2 regions of the Methylobacterium currus genome follow, and region 1 is predicted to be linked to the other one. Evidence: riboswitches for the same ligand, from Rfam matches in the RefSeq annotation. Region 1 holds a riboswitch; the other holds the start of a gene.

Region 1 (4,341 bases):
TGATGCGGGCGGCGCTCGAGGCCGGCCTTCCGGTCTTCGGCTCGTGCTGGGGCGTGCAGGTGGCGGCCACGATCGCCGGGGGCCGGGCCGGCCGCAACCCGAAGGGCCCGGAATTCGGGCTCGCCCGCGCCATCAGCCGGACGCAAGCCGGAGCCGGGCACCCGCTCCTCGACGGCCGGCCGCCGGCCTGGGACGCGCCGGCCATCCACGACGACGCCGTGATCGAACCGCCGCCGGGCGCCCGCATCCTTGCCGGCAACGACCGCCTCGACGTCCAGGCGATCGAGATCCGCCTCGGCGAGGGGGTGTTCTGGGGCACGCAGTACCATCCCGAGCTCGACCTCGACGAGGTCGCGGCGATGCTGCGCCTGTCGGCCCAGGGCGTGGTGGAGGCGGGCCTGTGCCCGGACGCGCCTTCGCTTCAGGCCTACGCGGATTCCTTGCGCGACCTGCATCACGATCCGGAAGGACGCCCCGATCTCGCCTGGCGCCTCGGCGTCACCGCCGAGGTGCTGGTGCCGGAGCGGCGCCGGCGCGAGATCGGGAACTTCCTCGACCGTCTGGTGCGGCCGCGCGCCGCCCGCCGCTGAGGCGGATGAGGCCGCCCGCATGCAGGGCAGGAAGCGTGCGACCTCGGCCCCGAGAAGCCCGGCTTCTCGTGAATGAGGCTGTCGGCTGAGGTCCGGCAACCGGTTCAGCCGGCCCGAGGCCGGCAGGTCAGGTCGTCGGGGCGGAGGCGAGGCGGGGAGCCGGGCCGGGGCGCTCCTCGCCGACGAGGTGGAAGGCGGCCGGCCGGCGGAACAGGAACCGGGCCGGGCTGTGGCGCACCAGCCGCTCGATCCCGAGAGGCACGGCCACCGCCGCCACGGTGACGAGGAGCGAGACGAGGCCGACATCCGCGATGATCCCGCTCTTCACGAGGGCGGTGCGAAGCGCCGCCATCGGCAGGAAGAAGGCGAGGTAGATCACGATCGAGCGCTCGCCGCAGGCCCGGAGCAAGGCTGTGACGGGACCACCGGCCCGGGTCAGCAGGGCCGCCGTCGCCACGATGGCCAGCGCCCCGGCGGCGCCGAGCCCCAGGCTCAACCCCGGCAGGCCCGCCAGGGTCGGGTGCGAGGCCAGGCCGGTCGGCGTGAAGACCAGGACACCCTCGATCAGCGCCCAGGCGGCGAGGCCGGCGAGCGCGAGGCCGGCCCGCGCCCGCACCCAGTCGGCCAGGGCGAAGATGCGGGCCGCGAACAGGTATCCGGCGACGAAGTAGACGAAGCGGGCGCAGAACTCGTCGATCAGGGTCGAGCCGGTATGGATGGGTGCGAGCTGCAGCAGGGCGGCGCCGACCAGCAGCACCGGGCCGGGGACCCGGCGCAGCAGCTTCACGGCGACCGAGAACACCGCCAGCAGGTAGATGAACCACAGGGTCGAGTAGGGCTCGATCAACCCGTAGGCGAGATGGGCGAGGAACGCGCCGGGTCCCGCCCCGTCGGTGATCTGGCCGTACTTCACCGCCGATTGGAGCAGAAGCCACAGCAGGTAGAAATACGCGAAGTGGACGATGCGCCGGTCGGCGAAGAGCCGCCAGTCGCGGTCGATCACGCGGCCGACGAACAGGCCGGACAGGAGGAAGAAGTCCGGGATCCGGAACGGTTTGGCGAACTCCACCACGTGGTGCATGAAGCCTTCGGCCCCCATCGCCTCGCCGGTCCCGAGGGTGGAGTGCATCATCACCACCAGGATGATGCAGATCCCCTTGGCGACGTCGACCCAGGCGAGGCGGCCCGCTTCCGGCACGCCGCGCGGGCGCACCGGATCGTCCGGCCGGACCGAGAGGGCGGGTTCGGTGCTGGGGCGGGCGGACATCGGCGTCTCCACGGACAAGGCGCGAAGGCTCGCAGGGAGGCGTAAAGATCGCAGCCGGATCGGCCGATCGAATCGCGCGAGAACTCGCAACCGCGGATTCACCGTCTCGTCGACGATGTCGATGCCGTTACCGGACGCTCCGCCTCGCCTCACGCCGCGTCCGGGTCAGGCGCGTCGCGGTGTGGAAATCGTCCGGCTTGGTGCGCACCCAGGCGAGGAAGCGGGCGATCTCCGGCTCGGCCCGCAGGCTCTCGACGTCGCTGAGGCGACGCGCCAGTTCGGCCTCGCTGTGGCGGGCATGGATCGCCGAGTGGCAGATCTGGTGCAGTTGCACCGTTTCGCCATGGGTGCCGCCCTTCAGCTTCGGCGTCAGGTGATGCTTGCTCTGGCGGGCGCCGGGCGGGATCGGCCGCTCGCAGAGCGGGCAGATCGCCGGTTCGCTGGCATGGGTGCCATGGGTCGAGGGGTCGTCGTCGCGCCAGCGCCGCTCTCGGCGTCCCAAGGCCAGCTCCTGAATGGCGGGGAGAACCGTCCGTATCTGGGTCGCGGCGCCCGGGCGTTTCAAGGTCGCGGCCGGGATGCCGCAGCGCCGCCGCCGGCCTGCGATTGACAAACCTCGCGCCCCGCCGGACAGTCGCCCCGTGACCGAGGGGAGCCCCGCCGACGGGGGCTGAGATTGGACGAGCGTGCGTCCTGACCCTTGAACCTGATCCGGTTCGTACCGGCGGAGGGACGGGAACCTGCCATGACCGACGTGACCCGTGCGTCCTCGCGCCCCGAGGCCGGATCGTCTCCCCGGGAGAGATCCATGAACGCACCCATCCTCGCGAAAGATCTGCCGCACAGCGTCACCACGGGGCCCGTCGCCGGCTCGGTGAAGGCCTACGCCTCGCCCCAGGAGCGCCCCGACCTTCATGTGCCCTACCGGGAGATCGCGCTCTCCGATCCGCGCGAGGCCCCGGTGCGGGTCTACGACCCGTCGGGCCCCTATACGGAGGCCGATGCACGCATCGACCTCGCGGCCGGTCTGCCCGAGATCCGTAAGCGCTGGATCGCGGGCCGCGGCTACGCGGCAACCGCCCCCCGGGCGGTGAAGCCAGAGGATAACGGCTTCGCCAGCGCGGACAGGCTGGTGGCGCCGTGCCCGGCCGCCCGCACCGTGCGCCGGGGCGCCCCGGGCCAGAGGGTCACCCAGTACGAGTTCGCCCGCGCCGGGATCGTCACGGAGGAGATGATCTACGTCGCCCACCGGGAGAACCTGTGCCGCGAGGCGATGCTGGCGGGGGCCGCGGACAAGCTCGCCGACGGCGAGAGCTTCGGGGCGAGCATCCCGCCCTTCATCACGCCGGACTTCGTGCGCGACGAGGTGGCGCGCGGGCGGGCGATCATCCCGGCCAACATCAACCACACCGAACTCGAGCCGATGGCCATCGGCCGCAACTTCCTCGTCAAGATCAACGCCAATATCGGCAACTCGGCCGTGACCTCCTCGGCCGCCGAGGAGGTCGAGAAGATGGTGTGGGCGATCCGCTGGGGCGCCGACACGGTCATGGACCTCTCGACGGGGCGCAACATCCACAACATCCGTGGCTGGATCCTGCGCAATGCGCCGGTGCCGATCGGGACGGTGCCGATCTACCAGGCGCTGGAGAAGGTCGGTGGCGATCCCCTCAAGCTCGATTGGGAGGTGTTTCGCGATACGCTGATCGAGCAGGCCGAGCAGGGGGTGGATTACTTCACCATCCATGCCGGCGTGCGCCTCGCCCACGTGCCGCTCACCGCCCGGCGCGTCACCGGCATTGTCTCGCGCGGCGGCTCGATCATGGCGCGCTGGTGCCTCGCCGGGCACCGGGAATCGTTCCTCTACGAGCGGTTCGAGGAGATCTGCGACATCTGCCGGGCCTACGACGTGTCGTTCTCCCTCGGCGACGGCCTGCGCCCGGGCTCGATCGCGGACGCCAACGACGCGGCGCAGTTCGCCGAGCTGGAGACCTTGGGGGAACTCACCGAGGTCGCCCATGCCAAGGGCTGCCAGGTGATGATCGAGGGCCCCGGCCACGTGCCGATGCACAAGATCAAGGTCAACATGGAGAAGCAGCTCGCCGAGTGCGGCGAGGCGCCGTTCTACACGCTCGGCCCGCTCACCACCGACGTGGCGCCGGGCTACGACCACATCACCTCCGGCATCGGCGCGGCGATGATCGGCTGGTTCGGCACCGCGATGCTCTGCTACGTCACCCCGAAGGAGCATCTCGGCCTGCCGAACCGCGACGACGTGAAGACCGGCGTCATCACCTACAAGATCGCCGCCCATGCCGCCGACCTCGCCAAGGGCCACCCGGCCGCCCAATTGCGCGACGACGCCCTGTCGCGGGCCCGGTTCGACTTCCGCTGGGAGGACCAGTTCAACCTCTCCCTCGATCCGGACACGGCGCGGGCCTATCACGACGAGACCCTGCCGAAGGACGCCCACAAGGTCGCGCA
Region 2 (4,341 bases), 2.1 Mb from region 1:
ACTGCCGGCGATCGACACGCTGGTGACAGTCGGAGCGGGCAGCGCTAACGTCACGTCGCGAGTCAGGCCTGCCGCCCTGTCGCGTGTCCCGCGTGCCGGCGACGACGAGGACATCTCGCAGTCGTTCAACCCGCAGCGGCAAGACGGTCGGCCGCACCTACGACGGCGTAGAGGTGCTGGCGCCCAAGATGCGCTCGAAGAGCTTCACGTCCGCCGAGGTCCGGCAAGCGATCGGGCGGGCGATGCAGGACATCGGCGTGTCGAGCCCGTCCGAGGCACCGAGGGAGAAGGCGGCCAAGTCGCCCCCGGGAAAAAGTCGGCTCGGGAAAAGACGGAGGACGCGGCGGAGAACCGGCTCGCGAAGATCATCAAGATCATCGCCGAGTGCCCGTTCGCGCCCCCGTGATGATGGCGGACGCCAGGACCGGGGCGGCGCGTCTCCCGGCCGCCCTCGGCGCGAGCGCTCACCCGCCGGCCGGGATCCGCGCGATCGCCTTGATCTCGAAGTCGAACCCCGCGAGCCAGGTCACGCCGACCGCGGTCCAGTTCGGATAGGGCGCCTCGCCGACCACGCCGTCACGCACCCGCATCACGGTGTCGAGCTGCGCCGCCGGGTCGGTGTGGAAGGTCGTCACGTCGACGACGTCGTCGAAGGTGCAGCCCGCCGCTTCCAGCACCGCCGCGAGCCGGGTGAACGCCAGGGCGACCTGAGCCGCGAAGTCGGGTTCCGGCGAGCCGTCCTCGCGGCTGCCGACCTGGCCGGAGACGAACAGCAGGTCGCCGGAGCGGATCGCGGCCGAGTAGCGGTGCCGCTCGTAGAGGGCCTGCCGGCCGGGCGGAAAGACGGCGTCGCGCATGCGCCGCGCCGGAACGTCGGTCTGAGCCTGCGCCATGAATTGCTCCCTCGGTCCTCAAGTTGATATACGGGACGTATGTGAGAGAGCACGGATACGCAGCGTATGTCAATTCACATGCGCTGCGTATGCCAATGAGGGTGGGTCGAGGTGGCCGGACGACGCGCGCAGATGATGGAAGAGACGAAGGACAAGCTCATCCGGACAGCCCGGGAGGCCTTCGCGCGGAAGGGCTATGCGGCCGCCTCGATGGACGAGCTGACCGCCGCGGCCGGGCTGACGCGGGGTGCGCTCTATCACAATTTCGGCGACAAGAAGGGGCTGCTCCAGGCGGTGATCGACCGGATCGACGCCGAGATGGCGGCGCGCCTGCGCGCGGTCGGCGAGCGGGCCTCTCACCCGTGGCGCGGCCTCCTCGACGAGTACCGGGCCTATATCGAGATGGCGCTGGAGCCGGAGATCCAGCGCATCCTGCTCCTCGACGGCCCGGCGGTCCTCGGCGATCCGTCGCTGTGGCCGAGCCAGAATGCCTGCCTCGCCGAGACGACCCGGCGCATCCAGACCCTCGTCGCGGACGGGGCGATCCCCCCGGTGGACGCGGAAGCTGCCGCGCGGCTCCTCAACGGCGCCTCGCTCCACGCGGCCCTCTGGGTCGCGGCGTCGCGGGAGCCGGAGGCGACGCTGGGCAAGGCGCTCGAGGCGTTCCGGCGGCTCGCCGAGGGGTTGGCGCGCCCTTGAGCGCAACTTGACACCCGCCCCCGCACCCCCCAGTGTCTTCGGCTCCCAGGGGGGCCTCGTGAGGAGGCTGAGATTCCGCCGGTCCGGACCCGTCCGGGCGCCGCGGTGACCCTATGAACCTGATCCGGGTCATGCCGGCGTAGGGATGCGGGACCGGCGAGGGCAAGGCCCTCACAGCCGTCTTTTCGCGCATGATCTCCGCCGGACTGGCCGTCGCCCGGGATGGGCGCGAGGTGGCCGTCATGTCGCAAGCGGAGATCGTCGAGGCCCTCCTCGATTTCATCGGGCGCCCAAGCGCGACCGAAGCGGAGTTCGAGGCGCTGGCCCTGCGGCTCTTCGCCTATCAGTTCGCCCACAACGCGCCCTATCGCCGCTTCGCGCAACAGCGCGGGCGCACGCCGCTGACGGTCCGGCGCTGGCGCGACATCCCGGCGGTGCCGATCAAGGCGTTCAAGGATCTCACCTTGAGCTGCTGCCCGCCCGACGAGGCCGAACGGGTGTTCATGACGAGCGGCACGACCGGGAGCGGGCGGGGCCGCAGCTACCACCCGACGCTCGCAGTCTACGACCGCTCGATGCTCGCGGGCTTCGCCGCCCGGATCATGCGCGGGCGCCAGACGATCCGGATGGGCATTCTGTTTCCGGACGAGGCGGCGCTCCCGCATTCCTCCCTCGCCCATTACCTGGCGCTGGCGAAGGACCATTTCGGCACGGAGGACAGCGCCGTCTTCGTCGGACCCGGGGGGCTCGCCCTCGACGCGCTGCTGACATTCCTCGCCGAGGCCGAGGCCGCGGGCGAACCCCTCGCGCTTTTGGGCGCCACCTACGCCTTCGTGCCGGTGATGGACGCGCTGGCGGAGCGGGGCCGCCGCTTCGCCCTGCCGGCGGGGAGCTTCCTCTTCGACACCGGCGGCTTCAAGGGCCAGTCGCGCGAGATCGAGCCGGACGCGTTCTACGACGGGCTCTCGGCAGCTTTCGGGGTTCCGCGGAGCGAATGCCTCAACATGTACGGCATGACCGAACTGAGCACCCAATTCTACGACGACGGCAACGCGGTCTGTCCGCCGGTGAAGTCCGGCCCGCACTGGATCCGCAGCCGCGTCGTCGACCCGCTGACCGGGCAGGACCTGCCCGAGGGCGAGACCGGCGTGCTGGTCCACCACGACCTCGCCCACTTCAATTCCGTCTCGGCGATCCTGACCGAGGATGCCGGCGTGATCGCGCCGGGCGGCTTCCGGCTGCTCGGCCGGGTCGAGGGCGCGGCGTCGCGCGGCTGCTCGGTCGCGGTGGCCGAATTCCTGGCTGCCGCGCAGGGATGAGGATCCTGGAGCAGGCCGGGCACCTCCCGGGCCTCCCGGCCGAGGCGGTCGGCCGGCGCGTCGTCGAGCACCGCGCCTGGGGCGAGACCGTCGGGGTGGCGCTGCCGGACCTCCGGGAGGATCAGGCGAAGGCCCTGTGCGGGCATGTCCGCGCCCGAGCCCGCGAGACCCTGCGGCGGATGGAGACCGTCCGGATCGTCGAGGCGATCGACCGGGCGAGCGCCTGCCTGCTCGACCGCGCCCACCCGTTGCGCCGGAAGGCGGAGGCGCTCCTGCCGGTCGTCACCGGCTACGACCGCGAGACGGTGCGGCTCGGCCTGACGAGCTACCTGAAAACCTTTCGGCGGCCGCAGCTGCTGCGGTTCCTCGCCGAGGATTTTTCGAATCCCGGCGTGCTCGACGGCTTCCAGCCGGCGGTGAAGGGCGGGTTCGTGCGGGCGCGGGGGCCCGACCTGCTGCTGCATGTCTGGGCCGGCAACGTCCCGGCCCTGCCGCTCTGGAGCCTCGTCTCGGGGTTGCTGGTCAAGGCCGGCACGATCGGCAAGCTCGCCTCGGCCGAGCCGCTGACCGCGGGCTGGTTCGCGCACCTGATCGCGGAGACCGATCCCGAACTCGGCGAGTGCCTGGCGGTCACCTGGTGGAAGGGCGGCGCCGGCGGGACCGAGGCCACCTTCCTCGCGCAGGCCGATTGCGTCATGGCCTATGGCGGCAACGAGACCCTGACGGCTTTGCGCGCCAAGGTGCCGGTCACCACCCGGTTCCTGCCGCACGGCCACCGCATCGGCTTCGCGATGATCGCCCGCGAGGCCCTGGACAGCCGCCGCGCCGGCACCCTCGCGCGCCTCGCCGCCCAGGACATCGTGCGCTACGAGCAGCAGGGCTGCTACGCACCGCAGATGCTGTTCGTCGAGCGCGGCGGTCCGGTCGCGCCGGACGAGTTCGCCCGCCACCTCGCCCATGGACTCGCCGCCCTGGCGAGCCGCCACCCGCGCCGGCGCCTCGATCCGGGCGAGGCCGCGTCCATCGCGGCCTGGCGGAGCGCCCACGAGATGCGGGCCCTCGACGGGGAAGCGACGCTGCTGGGCGATCCGGCCGATCCGTGGAGCGTCGTGCTGCTCGACGCCGCCACGGGCTTGAGCCCGTCCGGCCTCAACCGCAGCGTGGCCGTGGTGGCGGTCGACGCTCTCGCGGACGTGCCGGCCCTGGTGGCGCCGCACCGCGCGTATCTCCAGAGCGCCGGGATCGCGGCGGCCCCCGCCACGCTGTTCCGCCTGGCGGAGGATCTGGCCGCGGTCGGCCTCACCCGGATCGCCGCCCTCGGCCGCATGACCGCGCCGGAGGCCGGCTGGCACCATGACGGCCGCTTCAGCCTGCTCGACCTCGTCACGATGACGGAGATCGAGGCGAGCGCCGAGGCCGCGGCGGAAGGC

What was found. A riboswitch is a leader RNA that binds a small molecule or an ion and turns the genes downstream of it on or off. The one in region 1 is predicted to bind thiamine pyrophosphate.
Region 2: it holds a riboswitch for thiamine pyrophosphate, as region 1 does, so the genes downstream of both, DA075_RS17020 (LuxE/PaaK family acyltransferase) here and thiC (phosphomethylpyrimidine synthase ThiC) in region 1, are expected to answer to the same signal.

What each region holds. Positions count from the first base shown of each region.
Region 1 is NZ_CP028843.1:5,713,185-5,717,525, forward strand. It holds gene DA075_RS26300 (type 1 glutamine amidotransferase) at 1-590, shown strand, start outside; gene DA075_RS26305 (acyltransferase family protein) at 718-1,857, opposite strand; gene DA075_RS26310 (restriction endonuclease) at 1,985-2,359, opposite strand; TPP riboswitch at 2,496-2,607, shown strand; gene thiC (phosphomethylpyrimidine synthase ThiC) at 2,666-4,341, shown strand, end outside.
Region 2 is NZ_CP028843.1:3,650,894-3,655,234, reverse strand. It holds gene DA075_RS17030 (RidA family protein) at 465-893, opposite strand; gene DA075_RS17025 (TetR/AcrR family transcriptional regulator) at 1,026-1,592, shown strand; TPP riboswitch at 1,630-1,755, shown strand; gene DA075_RS17020 (LuxE/PaaK family acyltransferase) at 1,784-2,911, shown strand; gene DA075_RS17015 (acyl-CoA reductase) at 2,908-4,341, shown strand, end outside.